DNA from 4 places in the Vibrio tubiashii ATCC 19109 genome. Region 1 is predicted to be linked to each of the others. Evidence: predicted binding sites of a transcription regulator. Region 1 holds the regulator's gene; each other region holds the start of a gene.

Region 1 (5,874 bases):
AAAGCTGGTTGTTGTAACGTCAGCCAGTCATATGGAGCGTGCTCTGAATGAATTCTACTCGGCAGGATTAAAGCCGTACCCTGCACCTACCAATTACCTTGCGCATGATAAAGTTACACAAGCATGGGCTAAATACACACCTAAAGCGGTGTATTTGGAGCAAACCGAGCGTTATTGGCACGAAACCTTAGGTCAAATTTGGCAAACGCTTAGGAATTGGGCGTCAGATTATGAAGAGCAAGCGCTGCAAGCTTCTGAAAGCAAAGTTTGATACCAAGTAAACTATGAATCCTAGATAGAAAAATACCGAGTCAAGCCTCGGTATTTTTATGTCTGTTGACGCGGTAACATTTAGTCACCTGCAAACATATAGCCTTCGCCATGAACGGTGACAAAAATTTGTGGATTCTTTGGATCGAATTCCATTTTTGCTCGCATGCGACGAATCAAGACATCAATTGTGCGATCGTTTGGTGCATCAACACGGTGGCTGATCATATTTAAGATACGTTCACGGCTGAGAACCTGATTCGGATAAGAGGATAAAGCCACTAGCAGTTCATATTCTGCTTTAGTCAGCTTAACCGGCTCACCGTTACGACTCAGTGCACGGCGCTGAACGTCAAACGTCCACTCACCAAAGCGAACAACATTATCATCTTGCTTCGCTGCGCTGTCAGAGCCTGACGAGTTACGTGCAGCGGAAATTCGCCACAGTAAATTCTTAACTCGAACCAATAGCTCGCGTAATTCAAAAGGTTTAGTGACATAGTCATCGGCGCCCATTTCAAGGCCAACGATTTTGTCGATGCTGTCCGTGCGTCCTGTTACCAGGATAATTCCAATGTCTGATTGACTGCGAAGTTCGCGAGTTAGCATTAATCCATCTTCACCGGGTAGATTAATATCCAACATCACCAAATCAATCGCGTTGCTTTGTAGCATGTCTCGCATCTGCTCGCCGCTTTCTGCTTCGCTGACTTGGTAACCTTCATTCTGAAAGTAGCCAACGAGCTTGCTGCGAGTCACTACGTCGTCTTCTACTACTAGTACGTGATAACTCATCTGCACCACTTAATTTGCATTGGGAATAGTTCTATCATTTATTCTATTCATAAATAGTAACATTTCTAGTATTTATCACTTTAAAAACGAGAAAGATGATTTTTTATTGATTCAAGACAAAACCGCCGCCTTTGTTAATAAATGCTCATAATTCGTCTTTTATTGTCACGTAAGCCATTACCGCTATTCATTTTTATTAGTTACACTAATAGGTAGTTATTTTGGGAGTGATACCTAATGCAAGAAATCAAAGCATTCAACGAGAAACGTGCGGAAATCTATTGGTGGCTTTCAAGCCTTTACGCCAAAGAATTAACGGAAGAGAACCTTGAACAGTACCATTCAGCTCAAATCCGCTCTTTCCTTACTGGCCTTGGCGAGAATGCCGATCTAAAGCCGTCGATTGATCGTGTCATTGATGCACTCAATCGCCTTATCGATCGCGAAGATGCACAACTAGAGCTTGCCGCTGATTTTTGTGATCTATTTTTGAAGTCTGATCGCGACTCTGCACTACCTTACGCTTCAATGTACATTGGAGAGACTGGCCTGCTTAACGACAAACCAGCGAAAGAGATGGAAGCGTTAATGCTAGAGCATGGTGTTGCTGTCGATGAAGGCTTAAATGAACCTGCTGACCATATTGCCATTGAGCTGGATTTTCTCGGCAACCTCATCATTCGCTCTAATGAGCTTGAGCAAGAGCGTCATATTGAAGAAGCACTGATCGAGCAAGAGGGCTTCATTCGTCAGCACCTTCTAAGTTGGACCCCTAAGTTTTCAGCTAAGTGTCAAACACTCGATGAGTTCGGTTTTTACTCGGCGATCGCTTCTCTCACAGTGGCATTCTTAGAGTTAGATTGCACATACTTAATCGGTGAATAGAGTCTGACAATGTGAACTGACACAGGTCAGTTCGAAGAAATGTGTTTGCCCTAAGTCGGATTGCGGTCTAAAATCGTGACCGCAAACGATAAAAATGAACTATTCAAATACAAACCGCTAAATAAGAGCGGTTTTTGTGTTTCTGATACTTTCTGCCAACTTATTCTAAACTGAATATATTCTCGTGGCAGTCATCGACAGGACAAAATTTATGGCCACTATTAAAGACGTTGCTCGCCTTGCTGGTGTTTCAACAACCACTGTGTCTCACGTGATTAACAAAACACGCTTTGTTGCCGAAGCGACACAAGAAAAAGTGATGGAAGCGGTAACCGAGCTTAATTATGCACCGAGTGCAGTTGCTCGTAGTCTTAAGTGCAACACTACTCGTACAATCGGTATGTTAGTGACACAATCGACGAACCTATTTTTCTCAGAAGTTATCGACGGCGTAGAAAGCTACTGTTACCGCCAAGGTTACACCTTGATTCTGTGTAATACAGGCGGCATCTATGAAAAACAACGCGACTACATTCGCATGTTGGCTGAAAAGCGTGTAGATGGCATCCTAGTGATGTGTTCAGATCTGACTGAAGAGCTGAGCGAAATGCTTGATCGCCACAAAGATATTCCAAAAGTAGTTATGGATTGGGGCCCAGAGAGTTCTCAAGCAGATAAGATCATCGATAACTCAGAAGAAGGCGGCTACTTAGCAACCAAATACCTAATTGAACGTGGTCACACTGACATTGCTTGTTTAAGTGGTCACTTCGAAAAAGCAGCATGTGTTGAGCGTATTAGTGGCTTTAAGCGTGCCATGGCCGAAGCGGAACTACCGGTAAATGAAGATTGGATTCTTGAAGGTAACTTCGAATGTGATACAGCGGTATTGGCGGCAGATAAAATTGTTGCAATGGATAAAAAGCCAACAGCCGTGTTCTGTTTTAATGACACCATGGCACTTGGTTTAATGAGCCGCCTGCAACAAAAAGGCATTCAAATCCCACAAGATATTTCCGTAATTGGTTACGATAATATTGAACTGGCCGAGTACTTCTCTCCGCCGTTAACAACGGTTCACCAACCAAAACGTCGTGTTGGTAAGAATGCCTTTGAAATTCTTCTTGAGCGAATTAAAGACAAAGAGCACGAAAAACGCGTGTTTGAGATGCACCCAGAGATTGTTGAGCGTAATACCGTTCGTAATCTAAATAAATAACCTTAACTCAGACGCTTAGCTAGTAGCCGTACTATTGGCTAAGCGTATATCTCCCCTCTATTTATTGAACCAATGTCACATTTATCCTATACAAACGTGATGTTCTGCGCAGAATTTATTTATTCTTAAAGTGTTCGATTAATGCCACGAACAGGGCAAACCATTCCGAAAGGATGGGACGCAAAGCCTCCGGCCTTAAACAATTTATTGTCTGGTAGCGGGGTTGCCGATGGCGAATATGCAAACTGTCATACCGCTTTTACTTGCACTCGTATGACACCTTACTGACAATGTCTCTGCATAATTTTGCTAATCTCTCGGACCTGCATTGGTGGCGTATACTTATACACCGAGAAAACACAGCATGGATAAACCAATACTAAAAGACTCAATGCGTTTATTTGAGCAGTTAGGACATATCAAGTCTCGCTCAATGTTTGGTGGCTTTGGCATTTTTGCTGATGACACTATGTTCGCACTTGTCGTCAACGATAAGCTTCACGTACGCGCGGACGCGGCTCTCGCTAAACAATTTAAGTCTCAAGGGCTAGAACCTTACGTATACAAAAAACGCGGCTTTCCCGTCGTGACAAAGTATTTTGCGCTTTGTGATGACTGGGCAGCAGACGCAGGTAAAACGTTAAAGATTGCTAGCGTCGCGTTAAAAGCCGCAAACCAAGAGAAACAATGCCAATCGCAGGCGAAACCGAATCGCTTGAAGGATCTTCCTAATTTAAGGCTAGCGACAGAACGCATGCTTAAGAAAGCAGGCATAGACACTGTCGAAAACTTAGAAGAGGTGGGCGCCGTACACGCTTTTAAGGCTATCCAGTCTACACACTCTGCCGATGTTAACATCGAACTTCTCTGGGCTTTAGAAGGTGCTATTAAAGGCACGCACTGGTCGGTTATCCCACAAAGCCGACGTCAGGAACTGTTAACGCAAGTTAGCTAATCTAAAACAATATATCTAGAAGAAGTCAGCCTTAGTGCTGACTTTTTTATTGTTTTTTATCTGCCACCTTGAAATTTGTCGCTTGCTTTCCCTGTCTTGTCTAGTAACACTAATATTTGATATCCATGAAATTAAATGGAGCTGCTCAACATGAATAAAAAGATCATCCTAGGAATTGTTTTCGTCGCATTGATTGTTTTACTTGGCGTCAATTTTGGCCAGTATCTCACGCTAGACAATGCCAAAGCCCAGCAAGCTGAGCTTGCGGCATTTATTGCTGACAACTTTACTATCGCCGCGGCGAGCTATTTTATCGCCTATGTTGCCATCACCGCTTTTTCGATTCCTGGCGCTGCGGTCGTGACTCTTTTGGGTGCTGCCCTTTTCGGTTTCTGGACAAGCTTACTGCTGGTTTCTTTCGCTAGCACCATAGGTGCAACACTCGCATTTTTGAGCAGCCGATACTTATTGCGTGATTGGGTACAAAGCAAATTTGGTGAAAAGCTCAATGCCATCAACCAAGGCGTTGAAAAAGATGGCGCATTTTATCTGTTCTCACTGAGATTAATTCCAGTGTTCCCATTCTTCCTCATCAACTTGTTAATGGGTTTAACACCTATCGCGACGGCTCGATTCTATTTGGTGAGTCAACTCGGTATGTTGCCAGGAACTGCGGTTTACCTGAATGCTGGTACTCAACTGGCTCAAATAGACAGCTTGTCGGGTATCGTATCTCCAACCGTTTTAGCCTCTTTTGCACTTCTCGGCTTATTCCCTGTCATTGCAAAATGGATTATGGCTAAAATTAAGAGCTCCCCTTCAACATCAAATGGAAATGCTTAATGAGGATCTATTCCGCATCGACGCCTACCGAAGCTCACATTGTTTGTGAGCTTCTTAAGTCTCAACAGATTGACTGTGAAGTTCGCGGTGAAGGCGTGTTTGGGCTCCAAGGTGAAATACCTTTTGGCGAGAGTAGCGAACCTTATGTCTGGTTACTTGACCCAGAACAAGCCAAGCATGCCAATACGGTTATCGAACAATTTAACAATGCAGATGTTGGCAGTAATTGGCTTTGTAACCAATGCGGGGAAATGAACGAGCCTCAATTTGGCGCATGTTGGCAATGCGGACAAGCAGCACCTTAACCGATTTTAGGCGCTTCAATTTGCTGCTGAATAAATGAAATTGAATGGTGATTGAACTCTTCTGGTCGCTCGACGTTACATACATGGCCGCAATCGGCAATCTCAAGTAACTTACTTTTACGATGTGCTGCGACCATCTCTTTCACAGGTTGAATAAACATATAGTCTTTCTCACCCATCAAATAGAGCGTTGGGATTGGCAGTTCTCTATCCTTAAAATACTTCATCAGTGGGTTAACTTCCGAAGTGAGAATAAACCAACGCTTAAACTCTTTCTGGCAAAGCTTCTTTGCTTCGCGGATAAATAAGTGCCTTGATTCCCTCTGAGTACGCTGCGGCATCACAATATAAGCAAAAAGGCTGTATAACCACATATAAGGGATAACGTGTTTGCACATGCCACCTAGCCTAACCAATATCTGCGAACGGACGTTAAATCGCGTTACAGCGCCACCTAGCACCATCGACTTGACTCTATCTGTTGCAAGTTCCGCTAGGTTTCGAACAATTATCGTGCCGAGAGACATACCAACAAAATGAGCCGAACGTATCTTTAAGTGATCAAGCACCTTAAGAATGTCCATTGTCACCGCTTGAAACGT
Region 2 (5,874 bases), 780 kb from region 1:
CCGTTAGCGGTGCGCCCTGGACGGATGGATATAGAGCGTGTAGAAGTGCTGCTATTCTCATCCAGAAGATCATACATACCGCCAGTAAGACGGCGAATGCCCATTGAGAAGATGAGTTACGACCAATCGCTTTCATTGAGTGAAGTAGGCTTGCACTATGGCCTTTTTCTCTTTCCCAGCTCGCATCATAAAGACCAAGCGCTAAGAAAGGACCAATAAGCATATAGACAACGAGACTTGGCATCACGACTAAGTGCGTGCCCTGCCATTGGACAAGTAAAACAATACCTATTGCGGCGGCCATAAAGCACAAACCGTAAAAGGCGCTGATAAGTGGCATACGGACAAAGTCATGCAGACCGAGGGCAAGCCAATGGAATGGGGCAGAAATACTGACCTGATTACACGGAATCGTGCGGGCGTATTCTGAGTCTTTGACTTCTTTGTTCTTGTCATCGAAGTCGTGTGGATTCACCGTACGAGGCATATATCCTCCTTGATCGATTCTCTACCTACACTGCGCTCTTGAGCGACAGTGAACGAAACTCGATGCCCGGCTTGGCGACCTCTAATAATGTAAGCGGCGCATCAGTTAAACAGTTTACGAAGCAAGATCGCTGTGCGATTTGTTCGTTAACATATTTTTAACTATTGACCGCATGGCAAAAAAATACAAATTTCTTGATGTTTTTTTGCGCATAAAAAAAGAACGTCTGGTAATCCAGACGTTCTTAATATTTTTATAGTGTAATCAAAGATTACTTCAGACCAGCGAACTCGCGCAGTAGAGCTGCTTTATCTGTCGCTTCCCATGGGAACTCTTCGCGACCGAAGTGGCCGTATGCCGCAGTCTTCTTGTAGATAGGCTGAAGTAGGTTCAGCATCTCTTGCAGACCGTATGGGCGAAGGTCGAAGTTTTGACGAACTGCTTCGATGATGATGTCGTGAGATACTTTCTCAGTACCAAACGTCTCAACCATGATAGACGTTGGATCAGCAACACCGATCGCGTAAGAAAGTTGGATTTCACAACGATCTGCTAGACCAGCAGCAACGATGTTTTTCGCAACGTAGCGTGCTGCGTATGCTGCAGAACGGTCAACTTTTGATGGATCTTTACCAGAGAAAGCACCACCACCGTGACGAGCCGCACCACCGTAGGTATCAACGATGATCTTACGACCAGTTAGACCACAGTCACCCATAGGACCACCGATTACAAAACGGCCGGTTGGGTTGATGAAGAAGTTAGTCTCTTTATTGATCCACTCAGAAGGCAGTACAGGTTTGATGATCTCTTCCATTACTGCTTCACGTAGGTCAGGCGTCGAGATTGAATCACAGTGCTGAGTAGAAAGAACAACTGCATCAATACCAACGATCTTACCTTGGTCGTACTGGAAAGTTACCTGAGACTTAGCGTCAGGGCGTAACCATGGCAGTGTACCGTTTTTACGTACTTCAGCTTGCTTTTGAACAAGAAGGTGAGAGTAAGTAATTGGAGCTGGCATTAGAATGTCAGTTTCGTTGGTCGCATAACCGAACATGATCCCTTGGTCACCAGCGCCTTGCTCTTTAGGGTCTGCTTTATCAACGCCTTGGTTGATGTCAGGTGATTGCTTACCGATAGTGTTTAGAACCGCACAAGAGTCAGCATCGAAACCCATGTCAGAGTGAACATAACCAATTTCACGCACTGTCTGGCGAGTTAGCTCTTCGATATCTACCCATGCTGAAGTCGTGATTTCACCACCAACCATCACCATGCCGGTCTTTACGTAAGTTTCACAAGCAACACGTGCCTTTGGGTCTTGCTCTAGAATCGCATCAAGGACTGCATCAGAAATTTGGTCTGCAATTTTATCTGGATGACCTTCTGAAACAGACTCAGAAGTAAACAGGTGCTTAGCCATGTGAGCTCCACTTTAAATTTTTAGAGAGCGCTCCGTTATCAAAGGGGGAGCACTAATAAATAATACTGATATCTGTAGGTGTATCTACATCTAGACGTCTATTTTAGTTTTGAATGCTCGGATTACAAGCTCTTTTTTGTTATTTACTAAAACCAAACGTTTGCGTTAATCGGTCGAAATATTAGTAACTTTTATCGATATGTTGCGAAAGCGAGGAAATTTGTGAGCTTTTGTCTTGGAAAACGATTGCAGTGCTGGTGGTGCTTTGAGAGAATTATCGCTCATTTTATATTTGATTCGCTTAATGCATTCAGGAGCTGACATGTCTTCTCGTCAACATCTCGCTAACGCAATTCGTGCTCTAAGCATGGATGGAGTTCAACAAGCTAACTCTGGTCACCCAGGTGCACCTATGGGTATGGCTGATATCGCTGAAGTTCTTTGGCGTTCTCACCTAAATCACAACCCGTCTAACCCTGAGTGGGCTGACCGCGACCGTTTCGTTTTATCAAACGGCCACGGCTCTATGCTGATTTACTCTTTGCTACACCTTTCTGGCTATGAGTTATCAATTGACGATTTGAAAAACTTCCGTCAGCTACACTCTAAGACTCCAGGTCACCCAGAGTATGGTTATGCACCAGGCGTTGAAACTACAACGGGTCCTCTAGGTCAAGGTATCACTAACGCTGTTGGTATGGCGCTAGCTGAGAAGACACTTGCAGCACAGTTCAACAAAGAAGACCACGATATCGTTGATCACTTCACCTATGCATTCATGGGTGACGGCTGTCTGATGGAAGGTATCTCGCACGAAGCATGTTCTCTAGCAGGTACACTAGGTCTGGGCAAACTGATCGCGTTCTGGGATGACAACGGCATCTCTATCGACGGTGAAGTAGAAGGTTGGTTCTCTGACGACACACCTAAGCGTTTTGAAGCATACGGCTGGCACGTAATCCCTGCAGTAGACGGTCACGATCCAGAAGCGATCAATGCAGCTATTGTTGCAGCGAAAGCTGACCCACGCCCAACTCTAATCTGTACTAAGACGATCATCGGTTTTGGTTCACCTAACAAGTCTGGTTCACACGACTGTCACGGTGCTCCGCTAGGCGCTGAAGAAATTGCAGCAACTCGCAAAGAACTTGGCTGGGAACACGGTCCATTCGAAATCCCTGCTGACGTATACGCAGAGTGGGATGCGAAAGAAGCAGGCGCAGCTAAGGAAGCAGCGTGGAACACTAAGTTTGATGCATACGCAGCAGCTTACCCAGCTGAAGCGGCTGAGCTTAAACGTCGCCTAAACGGTGAACTACCTGCCGAGTGGGAAGAGAAAGCCAATGCAATCATTGCTGATCTTCAGGCTAACCCTGCCAACATCGCATCACGTAAAGCGTCGCAAAACGCACTAGAAGCGTTCGGTGCTATGCTACCTGAATTCCTAGGCGGCTCTGCTGACCTTGCCCCTTCTAACCTAACTATGTGGTCTGGTTCTAAATCTGTGTCTGCTGAAGATGCGTCAGGTAACTACATCCACTACGGTGTACGTGAATTCGGTATGACAGCGATCATGAACGGTATTGCACTACATGGTGGTTTCGTACCATACGGCGCAACGTTCCTAATGTTCATGGAGTACGCACGTAACGCGATGCGTATGGCGGCTCTGATGAAAGTTCAGAACATCCAAGTTTACACGCACGACTCTATCGGTCTTGGTGAAGATGGCCCAACTCACCAACCGGTTGAGCAAATGGCTTCTCTGCGTCTAACGCCAAACATGAGCACATGGCGTCCATGTGACCAAGTGGAATCTGCAGTCGCTTGGAAACTGGCTATCGAGCGTAAAGACGGTCCAACATCTCTGATCTTCTCTCGTCAAAACCTTGCACAGCAAGAGCGTAACGAAGAGCAGGTTGCAAACATCGCTCGCGGTGGTTACATCCTAAAAGATTGTGAAGGCAAGCCAGAGCTAATCCTTATCGCTACAGGTTCTGAGGTTGAGCTAGCAGTAGAAGCAGCAGCGCAACTAACGGCTGAAGGTAAGAAGGTACGTGTAGTATCTATGCCTGCTACTGACGCATTCGACAAGCAAGACGCTGAGTACCGTGAATCTGTACTTCCATCTGACGTTACAGCTCGTATCGCTGTAGAAGCTGGCATCGCTGACTTCTGGTACAAGTACGTTGGCTTCGACGGTCGTATCATCGGTATGACAACATTTGGTGAATCTGCACCAGCAGGTGAGCTATTCAAGATGTTCGGTTTCACTACAGAAAACGTAGTAAACACAGCAAAAGAGCTACTAGCATAAGATTTGCTGAAGTCATGAAGTAGAAAACCGAGCCTAGTGGCTCGGTTTTTTTATGCGTTCAATCTGAGGTCAAGTAGCGACTACTCAAACTCGTTACCCCAGTTATCCTTCTCTTTGTGGCCGCAGACTTTACACGTGACATATCTGTCCATGTCATAGTAGTGACCGCCATTAATAAAGGCATGAGCCATCAGTTTGACTCTACCTAACAAAGAAGTGTCCGTGTCGTAGCTGCTGGTCTTTCTTACAAGCACTTCACTATGGGGTGCTTCTTGTTCGCACTGTTTACAAAAGTGAGTGGCTGGGTACCCAGACATAGTCATTTCCTTTGGTTGATGAAACTAGATAAGAAACAGCCATAAGGAAAACAACCTCACACAGCGACTATCTATATTGCTGGCTTATTATTCAAGTTATACAGTTTCAATTGTTCGGCACACATCACTAACTTAATGCGCTTTGGCCTACTATCGGGTAGTATTTGTGACACGAAAATGATGTAGGGCGATGGAGTTATGCTGAAAGTTGCGATCAACGGGTTTGGACGTATTGGCCGTAATGTTTTGCGAGCGGTATATGAAAGTGGCAAAAACCAACAAATAAAGGTAGTGGCGGTGAATGAACTGGCGCAACCGGATGCGATGGCCCATCTACTTCAATATGATACTAGTCATGGTCGTTTTGGTAGAAAAGTGACCAACGATCAAGAGCACATCTATATCCACCATGATACTCCTCATCAAGGCACTGGTGAGTTTGATTCCATCCGTATCCTTCATCTTAATGATATTGAGCTACTGCCTTGGCGTGATCTCGAAGTGGATTTAGTTCTCGACTGCACAGGTGTATTTGGCACTCAAGCGGATGGTCAGGAGCATATCAAAGCAGGAGCCAAGAAAGTCCTGTTCTCGCATCCTGGTGCCTGCGACCTTGATAACACCATCATCTATGGTGTTAATCACGAAACGCTCAAAGCGGAACACAATGTGGTTTCCAATGGCTCTTGTACCACCAATTGTATTGTGCCGATCATTAAAGCGCTTGATGATGCGTTTGAAATTGAATCTGGCACTATCACTACTATCCACTCTTCTATGAACGACCAGCAAGTCATAGACGCCTACCATTCGGACCTAAGACGTACCCGTGCAGCGAGTCAGTCGATCATTCCTGTGGACACCAAGTTGCATAAAGGTATTGAAAGAATCTTCCCGAAATTTTCCAACAAGTTTGAAGCGATTTCTGTAAGAGTTCCGACGGTAAACGTCACAGCAATGGATTTAAGTGTCACAATTAATACAAATGTGAAAGTTAATGACGTAAATCAAACCATTGTTAACGCATCTCAGTGTACATTACAGGGCATTGTTGACTATACTGAAGCGCCGCTCGTTTCGATCGACTTTAATCATGATCCCCATAGCGCGATTGTCGATGGTACACAGACACGAGTGAGTAATGGGCACTTAGTAAAAATGCTCGTTTGGTGCGATAACGAATGGGGCTTTGCGAACCGTATGTTGGATACAGCGCTCGCAATGCAGAGTGCGAAATAACCACTCTTTTAATGGAGAAATATTTATTTTAACCCTTGAAATAAATATTGAGCATCTCCACTATACCAACAGCGTTTGAAGAATTAAT
Region 3 (5,874 bases), 140 kb from region 1:
TCCCTAGTAAAATTAGGAAGCCGACAATACTCATATTCCAAGTATTGATACCGCCATCTTCAATAAAGACACTTGAAACGGTAGAACCAACATATCCAAGCGCACTACCGAATGAGTAGTCGTTAAGTAGGATTGCGCCTAAAACAATACCGACACCAAGCGATACGAGTACGCGGCGGGTAATAATAGCAAGACTCAGTGCCACAATTGGCGGCAAAAGAGATAAAGGAGATGATGCAAAATCAATTAAATTCATGATCTTCAAAAACCAGTAATAAATGGTTAGAGATCTACTGCAGACTAATTGAAGGAAATCATTTCCAATCAATTAAGTTGAAATTAGCGATAGGTCAGCGAATGCGAAACCCAGCCCTACAGTAGCGCTCCATAGTTTTACAAATTATAGACTATGGCAGTGTTACCCCTTTCGAGTGTAACCCCAGCAAACCTCCTTGATGAGAGAATTCACTTCGGCGAAATAACCTTTTATGTTTGCTCATTGGCATCACCCCAGCAAACACTACTTATTTATTCCGCGCCTCTACCGCGATTGTTGAAACTTTAAACTACCGAAAAATCATTTTAACAATAATTTAACCAACAAAACGCATTAGGTTGCGCCCATTGTACTCATATCACCACCTCTTTCAACATAATATTCCATTTTCTACTGTTAAAAATATCGTTAGCCAACTTCGACTAAGCTTTCAAGATTGATGAATAGTCATCCAATTGGATAACTTATTGGCCCATCCATTGAACTCAAATGGTCTGATTTCTTAGAAATCCACTCTACTAATGACGTTTTTTTAACCATCCTTACATGACAGATACATTTTTTTGATACGCCAGACTTGTTTTTTTGTACTGATACATACTAAAGGCATATAGCTCAGGGATACGGTTATATTTTCGATAACATTTAATATGAAACCGGACTCCCAGATAGGCCTCTGTTAATATAAGAGATAAGCGCGATAGAAAATCTATTTATTGCAAGCAACTAAATTAATAATAAAACGGCTCTCAAACAACATTCTGATAGTTTATTTTACGTAAATTTATGTCAGTGAGATTGTAATATTAAATTTAGAGGTTTATGATTCATACATCGACAACTTATATTGTGAAGAGATGAATAAATGTCGGAACTAACAAAAACACTATTAAACATTCGTAGTCTACGTGCTTTTTCTCGAGAGCTAACACTTGAGCAATTAGAAGAAGCGTTAGATAAACTAACTACTGTTGTAGCTGAGCGTAAAGAAGCAGAAGAAGCTGAACGTGAAGCAGCTGCAGAGCAAGAAGCTAAATTAGCCGCCATTGCTGAACAGATTACTAAAGACGGCATCGACGTCGAAGCGCTTATTTCTGCATTGGCAGGTGAGTCTAAAGGAAGTAAGCCAAAAGCGAAGCGTGCTCCTCGCCCAGCAAAATATAAATATGTAGATGCTTCAGGTGAAGAGAAAACTTGGACAGGTCAAGGTCGTACACCTTCAGTAATCCAAGAGCAACTAGATGCCGGCAAGTCACTAGACGACTTCCTAATCTAATCACTTTTAATGATTTACAAAAAGCGCCTATATGGCGCTTTTTTATTATTGCCGCAAATAAAAAAGCCTCAATTTAATGAAGCTTTTATCGTTCAATAACGGAATTAACGTTCCCAGTACGCTTCTTCCAAGCTATCTTCTCGCTCAGGAAGTCCACGAGATAAACGCGGTGAATGCTGCACTAACACTTCGTAACTGGCGCGATTAGAGTATTTACATACTTGCGAGAACGATGAATAAGTTAAGTATGAATGTGCGTGCTTGCTTGAGTTAGGCACATTTTCTTTATGGTATTTGTTCGCTGCCATATCATGTAATAAAGCAGAAAGAGCGGCATCACCAGCACCATTGGTATTCTTAATTTTCTCTGGGCCACCCATATAAGGTGAAATATGCGAGTAAACTTTAATTGGATTATCGCAAAGCCCTTTTGAAGCAGGTCGGCTAAATTCGTAGCGGTTAAATTCTGCAATACTGCCTGGCAATAATGGTAAAGACGTTTCACGTTTTGCAGACTCTTCAGTATAACCCGCCATAAATAGGCCTACTGGCCCAGCGGTACATAATACTAAATCAACCCACTCTAGCGTTTTATCAGAAGCTGCAAGAGGATCGGATTCTCCGGTTAGTGCTTCCGCTTCATCTTCATTCATTGCTACTACTGAAACATGCTCGTTTAAAAAGTCTTGCCAGAACTTTGGATCATCTTGAATAACGAATTTAGTGCCTAGAGTCAGTACGACAGGTACGTCATGTTTTTTTGCGTACTCGATCGCTCTCATCGTCGCTTCAGGCATTGGGTCGCCTTTCTTGCAACGCACCAAGTAAGCGGTTAACACCAAAGCAGAAGCGTTTTTAAATATTTTCTCAGGAATGCTATCTGGATGGAGCTGGTTCATTTGCCCTTCACTAATAGCAAAAGTGCGCTCACCGTCTTCAGTAATTAATGCGAAACAGCGACCAATTGCCCCGTCGACACCTTGAAGGTGGTTTAGATCCATACGGCTTGATGTATTGCATAAGTAGCGGTAACCATAACTGCCAATTTTAATATCTTGGCTCATTACGCCTAAAAGCGTAGAGCGGTCATCAGCCAGTACTGAATAGTTGTGGAGCGTATTACCAATCGTACCACCAGCGTATTCATTGGTGATCAAATCACGTTCTTTGAGTTCGTTATATAGCGCTTCTGCAGTCTCATCATCAATAACGAGCGAGTGTCCCTTACTCAGTTGGTATTTTTCGATAAGCTCACTGCTTACTTTGGCCTCAATATCAACAAGAGTTTGATCAATGCCGATAATATGCGTGCGCGACATTTTTTTACTTTCTTGTGATTGACTCACTAATGGATCACGAGCGTGAACAGGAAAGTAATGCTTCGATTTACGTTGACCAGGAAATTTCATAACAATGCTTCTGCAGTAAAGAATCTGAATAAGGGATGAAAGGATGCCGGATTCTACCTTGCAGGTTTTAGGACGGCAACAAAAGGTATTATAGCAAACGTTTGCATCGGCAATTAAAATCTGAGCAGCTATGAATGTAATAAATAAGTGGGATGGTCGATTGATGAAGCACCCACTTTTGGTGAGTGCTCTTAGCGCTATAGGCTGGCTGTTTTATCGAAAGGAGTCGTGGCTTATTCACCTTCCATAAAGCTAAGGTCCGGTAAGCGATCTAGGTTCTCAGCATAGCGCTTCAAGTTGAACTCACCTTCGTTTTTCATTACATCAAAGATTTCAATCGCTACTGCGCACGCCATCATAGCGATAGCGTCTTCACGAGGCGTGCCCGTCATCATCAAACGCATTAAGGTCTCTTTTACCTTAACTGGATTTCCATCTTCTAGTTGGTTTTCGATAACTTCAATCAACTGGGCTTCTTCGATGATTTGGTTTTCTTCGCTCATTAGATTCACTCTGGCTCTCTTGAATTTTCGCCACTATGCCACATATACAGGTTAATAGTTAAGTTTCCGCGATTTTCACTAAGCAAACGTCTAATAAACGCCCGAAATCGAAGTGTGAGTTCGATCTCGGATCTGTCCCCTCGCTATGCTTTCTGATAAAATCTGCGTCCAGTTAAATTAAGTGGTGTTTAGTAATGTCTGACAACAGTCAAAAGAAAGTCATCGTTGGCATGTCCGGTGGCGTTGATTCATCTGTATCTGCGTATCTTCTTAAGCAGCAAGGCTATCAAGTTGAAGGCCTGTTTATGAAGAACTGGGAAGAAGATGACAACGAAGAATACTGTACAGCAGCTGAAGATCTTGCCGATGCGCAAGCGGTCTGTGACAAGCTAGGCATTCACCTGCACACGATTAACTTTGCTGCGGAATATTGGGATAACGTATTCGAGTATTTCCTTGCTGAATACAAAGCAGGTCGTACACCTAACCCAGATATTCTGTGCAACAAAGAGATCAAGTTTAAAGCATTCTTAGAGTTTGCGGATGAAGTGCTCGACGCAGACTATATCGCTATGGGTCACTATGTACGCCGTACATTCCCAACTCCAGAAGAAGTTGAAAATGGCGACAAGCCACGCATGCTTCGTGGTCTAGACAACAACAAAGACCAAAGCTACTTCCTGTACACGCTAAGCAGCGATCAGGTTGCACGCAGCCTATTCCCTGTTGGTGATTTAGAGAAACCAGAAGTTCGCCGCATAGCTGAAGAACAAGATCTGATCACAGCGAAGAAAAAAGACTCTACTGGTATCTGTTTCATTGGCGAACGTAAGTTCACAGATTTCCTAGGCCGCTATCTACCAGCGCAACCAGGCGACATTGAAACACCAGAAGGTAAAGTGATTGGTAAGCACAACGGATTGATGTACCACACCTTAGGTCAACGTAAAGGCCTGCATATCGGCGGCCAAAAAGGCGGTGGCGGTAATGAAGACCCGTGGTTCGTTGGTGACAAAGATCTTAAGCGCAATGTCTTAATTGCTGTTCAAGGTAAAGATCACCCAATGCTCAAATCTCAAGGTTTGATTGCATCTCAACTACACTGGGTTGCTCGTGAAGCGATTAAAGAACCGTTACAATGCACTGTAAAAACTCGCTACCGTCAAACAGATATCCCATGTACTATCATCCCTATCGATGATGAAAACATTAAAGTGATCTTTGACGAGCCTCAAATCGCTGTAACACCGGGGCAATCTGCTGTTTTCTATAAAGATGATGTTTGCTTAGGTGGCGGAATCATCGAAGAACGCATTTAATTTTAGGAGTAGAACTACGTGGCTAACACACTATATGACCGTACCATCGCCTTTGCAGGAATTTGCCAAGCTGTCGCCTTGGTCCAACAAGTCGCAAAAAACGGTCACTGTGACTCTGACGCGTTTGAAACATCCCTAAAAGCGATCTTAAACACCAGCCCAAATAATACCGTTGGTGTTTTCGGTCGTGAATCCGACCTCAAGCTTGGTCTAGAGTGTTTGGTTAAGGGGATCGACAGTACTCCTAATGGTAGCGAAATCACACGTTACATCATTAGCCTCATGGCGCTTGAGCGTAAGCTTCAGACTCGAAACGATGCCATGTCTCAGTTAGGCGATCGCATTCAAATGTTGGAACGCCAACTCGAGCATTTTGATCTACTTGATGAGCAGATGATTAGCAACCTTGCCAGCGTCTATCTCGATGTAATCAGCCCAGTTGGTCCACGTATTCAAGTCACTGGTACACCATCAGTGCTGCAACAGACATCGAACCAACACAAAGTTCGCGCTCTTCTTCTATCAGGTATTCGCAGTGCCGTTTTATGGCGTCAGGTTGGCGGCAAACGTCGTCACCTAATCTTTGGACGCAAGAAAATGGTTGAGCAGGCACAAATACTATTAGCTCGAATCTAACGTTAATTAGTAGCTCGCGCATGACGCGAGCTTCTTCTTTTATACCAAAGCACTTTCTATCCAAAATAAGAGCAAAGCAAACGTTTGCGCAATGTTCGTGACAAACGCTTTGGTAATTGGTATAAAGCACACAAAATTTAGAAACTCAATTTTCAGGAGAACATCATGGAACTGTCAGCATTGACTGCTGTTTCACCAGTAGACGGTCGTTACGGAAGCAAAACAATCGCACTTCGCAGCATCTTTAGTGAATTTGGACTACTAAAGTACCGCTCTATCGTTGAAATTCGTTGGTTACAAAAGCTTGCAGCTACAGATGCAATCACAGAAGTACCAGCATTCAGCGCTGAAGCAAACAAGTTCCTAGATGAGTTAGCAGCAAACTTCTCTGAAGAAGACGCAGCACGCATCAAAGAAATCGAGCGTACAACTAACCACGACGTTAAAGCGGTTG
Region 4 (5,874 bases), 340 kb from region 1:
CACTATGAGAAGCCGCATTGAACAGGCGCTATCTGAAGTGCCACAAAACGTAGCAGATTTCTTATCTCCTATTCTTCTTGCTGACGATTTTGACGCGACGATTTCTTCAGAGCAATTTGAGCAACTCCTCGCTATTTCAGGTCTTGAAGACGCGGAACTACGAGTATTGCTACTTCCATTTGCAGCCGCTTATTCCTATGCTCCGCTTTCAAAGTTTTATGTGGGTGCAATTGTTCGCGGCCTATCTGGCAAACTGTACTTCGGCGCGAATGTCGAGTTTGACGGCGTTCAACTAGGGCAAACCGTTCACGCAGAGCAATCAGCAATCAGCCATGCATGGATGAAGGGTGAACAAGGCGTTGCTGACATCACGATCAACTACAGCCCTTGTGGTCACTGCCGTCAGTTTATGAATGAACTTTCAACCGCTAACGAGCTTAAGATCCAACTGCCTAAACGTGAAGGTCAGCCACTTCATTACTACTTACCAGAGTCGTTTGGCCCTTCAGATCTTGGCATCGAATCAGCATTGATGACCTCTGTTGACCATGGAAAACAGACACAAGAGCAAGATGAGCTACTACAACTGGCTGTCGCTGCCTTAAATCGAAGCCATGCCCCTTACACACATAACTTAAGTGGTGTCGCGATTAAGACCAAAGATGGCAAAGTATATCAAGGCGCATATGCAGAAAACGCTGCATTTAACCCAAGCCTACCGCCACTTCAGGTTGCGTTGATCCAGTTACTGTTAGACCGTAAGGAGCTCGAAAGTATTGATTCTGCGGCCTTGGTAGAAGTAGAAGACGGTACTATCAGCCATCTAGCAAACACGCAAGCGACGCTAGAAGCACTAAACCCTGATATTCCAATCACTTACTTGGAACTTTAAACTGAGAAAGGCGCTAAATTAGCGCCTTTTCTTGTATCAATTCGGGGTTAAACATCGAAAAACAGTTTGGGGTCGACTTCTAACTGACTAGGGGCTATAGCCTTTTTAATCGTTAGTTTGGTTGTTTTCATATCGACAAAACTTACATCGACAAAACGATGATACTTACGCGAATAGAAACATTTGATTTCTGGCTTTAGCGGCTCGTGGGAGTTCGAAGTCCAAATAATACCTACACGTCCATCACTCAACTCGACCAAAGCCCCGACAGGGAAAACGCCAATACAGTTGATGAATTTGTACACCAACTCTTTGTCTAAATGATTCGGTGTTAAGCTCAAGAGTATTTTAAACGCTTCTGCTGGGCTCATGCCTTGCTTGTAACAGCGATCGGCAGTCAACGCATCATAGATATCAACAATACAGCTCATACGACCGTGTAGAGGGATTTCATCCCCTTTTAGCCCCGCTGGATAGCCGTTCCCATCGAGTTTTTCATGATGCATCAAACAAACATCGCGGCTAACATCACTCAAACCTGTAACCGTAGTGATGATCTCTTTCGCGTAAACCTGATGAAGCTTCATATGCTCGAACTCTTCGGGTGTTAACCGAGCAGGTTTGTGCAGAACTTTATCATCAACCTTAATTTTGCCAACATCGTGAATAATGCCCCCAATCGCCATTTGTTTTAGCGTCTCTTTCGGCAGGCCAAGATGTTTACCAAAGGTCACGAGCAGAGTCGCAACGTTGACTGAGTGTTCAAGTAAGTATTCATCTTTATTACGCAGCGCAGACACACAATGCAATGCATCTGAGTCAAGCAACACGGACTCGATCATGTCGTCTGCGAGATCATCCAATTCAGAGACATGGATTGGCTTACCTTCAAAAGTTTGCGTCAGAATCCTGTTAGCCAGCCCCTTCGCTTCTTTGATGATTTTCTGCGCTTTCTTTTGCTGTGAAAAGCGGCTCACCTTTTTCCGCTTCACTGGCGTTGATGCTTCTTGTGGCGATTCAGTTTCTTCCACAACCTTAACGGGTTTAAAAACACTCCCTTTTACTGACAACTCCTTGTCTACCCAAGCAAATTTAACTCCATTTTTAACAAGCTGTTTGACTGCTTGTTCGGACGGTACACGCCCCGCATTGGCGAGATTGACGCGTTTACTGTCTTCAATTGCAGTCACAAACATGCCAACGGTCAGCGTACCGATTGGTATTTTTATGGATTTTTCTGGGTCGAACTGCATTAAGTTAGTAGCCGTATTCTTATTAGAGTTGATTATTGTTAGTGATTATAACTCTAATGCTGAGTATTTACGTAATAAGTGATTGCAATTGCTCAATAAACACCCAAAAAGCGGTAATAAAGTAGAGAATTATCGAAATCGTAATTTTCATCGCTCTTGTCTCGCAGTACTCCACCACTAAAATTCACCAAACACCACAAAGCAAACGTTTGCTTTTCTTTTTCCAATGAGTATCATGCTCGCAAAACCTTCTATTCCTCTTACATTTTAGGGTTAATTATGTTCGGTACTGCAACAGCAAATCATGCAACTCGCGTTCTGCTTCTTGGCTCAGGTGAACTCGGTAAAGAAGTCGCCATCGAATGCCAACGCCTTGGTCTTGAAGTGATCGCATGCGATCGTTACGAAAATGCACCAGCGATGCAGGTTGCCCATCGCAGCTATACATTAGATATGCTTGATGGAGACGCGCTACAGGCAATCATCGAAAAAGAACAGCCTGATTATGTCGTCCCTGAAATTGAAGCCATCGCGACCGATACGTTAGTAGAATTAGAAGCCCAAGGCTTGAACGTCGTGCCAACCGCGAAAGCAACAAAGCTAACAATGAACCGTGAAGGGATCCGTCGCTTAGCCGCAGAAGAGCTAAGCTTAACCACTTCCCCTTATCGCTTTGCAGACAGCTATGAAGAGTTTGTTGCCTCAGTAGAAGCGGTTGGTGTGCCTTGTGTATGTAAACCGGTCATGAGTTCTTCAGGTAAAGGCCAAAGTGTAATTAAAAGCGCTGAAGATATTGATAAAGCTTGGAACTATGCACAAGAAGGCGGACGTACTGGAGCAGGTCGCGTTATTGTAGAAGGGTTTATTGATTTCGATTACGAGATCACCTTGCTCACTGTTCGCGCTGTTGATGGCGTTCATTTTTGCGCGCCAATCGGCCACCGTCAGGAGGATGGCGACTACCGTGAATCTTGGCAGCCACAAACCATGACAGACATCGCGCTAGCCGCTGCCCAAGACGCTGCGGGTAAAGTTGTTAACGCACTTGGCGGTTACGGCATCTTTGGAGTTGAGCTGTTTGTCAAAGGCGACACGGTTATCTTTAACGAAGTCTCACCTCGTCCGCACGATACTGGCCTAGTTACTCTGATGTCACAAGATAGTTCTGAGTTCGCTCTGCACGTTCGCGCATTTGCAGGTATGCCAATCGCTGGGATTACTCAGTATGGCCCTGCAGCCTCAGCCGTTATCTTAGGGCAAGGAACATCTAGCGATATTCGCTTCGAAGGCCTAGGCGATGCGTTAGCTGCGCCACAAACTCAGCTACGATTATTCGGCAAACCCGATATTGATGGACGCCGCCGTTTAGGAGTCGCCATTGCTCGTCGTGAATCCATCGAACAAGCAATTAAAGACGCTAAACAAAGCGCAGATAAAGTAAAAATCATTTACTAAATCGTTTTATCGAAACTAAAAGGCTTGGTCATTTGAAATGACCAAGCCTTTGTTTATCTTAAATTTAAACCACTTCAATCAAGTAAACTTCTTCAGCGAATCGTGCAGATTCATGTTTAGCAATCTTAGGATGCTTCTCAGCTTCTTCATTGCTCTCTAGCTTAGTGATCTTGTAGCCATCGTACAGCGCTCTCACCTCTGATTCAGGGACAGCAAATGGAGGTCCCGGCATTAACTCTTGATCATAATCGAGAGTAACCAGCAAAATGCGCCCATCGGGTTTAAGGAGCGACTTAATCTTTTCTACGTATTGCACTCGCATTTCTTTTGGTAAAGCAATGAGCGAGGCTCGATCATAAACGATATCAACCGGCTTGATTGGCGCAGTAAAGTAGTCACCGACATAGATAGATAGCTCATCAAACTGAAACAGCTCATGCTGACCATTAATCGGCATCACCATTGGCGTGTAAAAATGTTCAGCAAAGAAAGCACGCACGGCAATATTGCTCAGCTCTACCCCCTGAACATCAGAGTGTTTCGTTGCCAGCCATACCAAGTCTTCTGACTTTCCACACAAAGGGACAAAAACGTTGTCCTCTTGGCTTGGGTTCGTTTCCTGCCAATATTTAATCAGTAGCGGATTCACGTCCTCTAGGTGAAAACCGATCTGGTTTGCCGCCCATTTACCGTGCCAAAATTCTGGGTCTCTCATTTTGTTTCTCTGTGACTGACTTCGTAGCGCATAGCCTATCGGAAAGTGAAGCTAAGTGGTATCCCTTCACCAATCCTATTCTGAAAACTTTATTCAGATTAGGTTCATTTTCATCAGATATACTTAGTTACACATTGAAGATGAACCTTTGAAAAGGGTTGCACTCTAATTAAACGCAAAGGAAATGCGAGACTGTTCAAAGTTTTATCAACGGTCGATGGGAAAGCGATTGGAATCGCACAAAGTGCCCCCATTAACTATGTAGAGATGAGTAGCGCTAGTGATTGAAACTTTTTTCGACACCTTTTTAGCTAAGCCCTACACATCTAAGGAGAGTGAATGAGCCTATTTTTGCGAACTACGGCCCTGATGCTTCTAATGCTCAGCCGTGCCCCTGCATTTGCTGCTATTCCAACCGCGCCGGGTAACGAGGAAAACCGTTCTACTAACCAGAACGAAGTGTGTTCCAAAGCATTCAAACATAACCTAAGCGGCCTTTACGGCATTAAGTCAATGTCGACCACTCCACTTCAGCCATACACTGATTTCGACGTTCTTTATAGCAAAGCCCATCAAGCTCAAGCAGAACTAGAGACCATCTGTAAAAGTACTGCTCTACTGACTTCAACAGAATCTTACTTCGCTGGTGTTAAATCGTCTGACCGTGCTAAAGAAAAGATTGCTTATGAACTTGATGGTCAAACAGAGCGAATTACAGACCTAGCCCGTGCAACGATTGTCGCTGACGACATTGAAAGCCTGATGTCTGCCTATGAAGTACTTAACCGCGAAACAACCATTGTTAAAGTTAAAAACCGCTTTAAGAAACCAGCGGAATCTGGATACCGCGATTTAAACGTTCTCGTTCAGCTGCCAAAAACAAACTTAGTCGCTGAAGTACAGCTTCACCTTAAAGCCATAGCTGATGTGAAAAGTGGCCCAGAGCATGACATCTACGAACGTATTCAAAAAATCGAGCGTGCCGCTGCGATTGAAGGCCGTGAATACAACGAGTTTGAAATGGCACAGATTCGCAATATGCGCCGTGAATCTAAAGAACTATATCAAAACGCTTGGCAGCCATACATTACCACTCACCTAAGCGCAGCCTAACCTTATTGGGCTTACCTGAACATTCAGGTAAGCCTTTCGATTTAGCAAAGCTTCACCTCTTAAACTATATTTCTATCAAACAGATAAAAATAAGTTGGAGGCAACAATGGGAGGGAAGCTCTGGCTCTTGATCAGCATGATCGTTTTGCTAACGTTAAATTATGCCTCAGCCGACGACGGATACGGCCCTCTTCAAAGCTATACTCAGTCGCCTCTGCATACCAACGTCCACTCTCCTCAGCTCCGTTCTGGATTCTCTTTAGACAGCGATGAATATGAAGTTTATGGGTCAGGAACCATTTCCAGTATTTGGGCAGTGACTGCGACTTATGAACTCGATTATTACCAAAACCAGCTTGCTATTGGTAGCAAATGGCAACTCGACACAAATTGGCAAATCGACCTCCAATATCGCTGGAACTTTGCTGCCAACAACCATCTAGATA

The links. Region 1 encodes PurR, which represses purine synthesis genes. Its sites were predicted from a motif close to TNANGNAAACGTTTNCNTNA; they were not measured.
Region 2: a site for PurR is predicted at 2,062-2,081, ahead of metK (methionine adenosyltransferase). Genes of this name have one in related genera too.
Region 3: a site for PurR is predicted at 3,052-3,071, ahead of IX91_RS05785 (inosine/guanosine kinase). Genes of this name have one in related genera too.
Region 4: a site for PurR is predicted at 2,343-2,362, ahead of purT (formate-dependent phosphoribosylglycinamide formyltransferase). Genes of this name have one in related genera too.

Annotation. Positions count from the first base shown of each region.
Region 1 is NZ_CP009354.1:1,135,166-1,141,039, reverse strand. Features, by position in the region: gene elyC (envelope biogenesis factor ElyC) at 1-271, shown strand, start outside; gene torR (two-component system response regulator TorR) at 352-1,065, opposite strand; gene torD (molecular chaperone TorD) at 1,303-1,950, shown strand; gene purR (HTH-type transcriptional repressor PurR) at 2,162-3,169, shown strand; cyclic di-GMP riboswitch class I at 3,314-3,400, shown strand; gene IX91_RS05180 (TfoX/Sxy family DNA transformation protein) at 3,534-4,124, shown strand; gene IX91_RS05175 (TVP38/TMEM64 family protein) at 4,275-4,967, shown strand; gene IX91_RS05170 (putative signal transducing protein) at 4,967-5,272, shown strand; gene IX91_RS05165 (alpha/beta fold hydrolase) at 5,269-5,874, opposite strand, start outside.
Region 2 is NZ_CP009354.1:354,924-360,797, forward strand. Features, by position in the region: gene IX91_RS01790 (DUF2189 domain-containing protein) at 1-487, opposite strand, end outside; gene metK (methionine adenosyltransferase) at 759-1,913, opposite strand; gene tkt (transketolase) at 2,236-4,230, shown strand; gene IX91_RS01805 (hypothetical protein) at 4,311-4,547, opposite strand; gene epd (erythrose-4-phosphate dehydrogenase) at 4,746-5,786, shown strand.
Region 3 is NZ_CP009354.1:1,271,590-1,277,463, reverse strand. Features, by position in the region: gene tet(35) (tetracycline efflux Na+/H+ antiporter family transporter Tet(35)) at 1-256, opposite strand, end outside; lysine riboswitch at 371-552, opposite strand; gene IX91_RS05790 (H-NS family histone-like protein) at 1,143-1,553, shown strand; gene IX91_RS05785 (inosine/guanosine kinase) at 1,658-2,962, opposite strand; gene IX91_RS05780 (hypothetical protein) at 3,196-3,465, opposite strand; gene mnmA (tRNA 2-thiouridine(34) synthase MnmA) at 3,660-4,784, shown strand; gene hflD (high frequency lysogenization protein HflD) at 4,803-5,420, shown strand; gene purB (adenylosuccinate lyase) at 5,586-5,874, shown strand, end outside.
Region 4 is NZ_CP009354.1:1,471,350-1,477,223, reverse strand. Features, by position in the region: gene cdd (cytidine deaminase) at 5-892, shown strand; gene IX91_RS06705 (HD-GYP domain-containing protein) at 940-2,145, opposite strand; gene purT (formate-dependent phosphoribosylglycinamide formyltransferase) at 2,425-3,600, shown strand; gene IX91_RS06695 (thiopurine S-methyltransferase) at 3,665-4,315, opposite strand; gene IX91_RS06690 (nucleotidyltransferase family protein) at 4,655-5,428, shown strand; gene IX91_RS06685 (DUF3187 family protein) at 5,535-5,874, shown strand, end outside.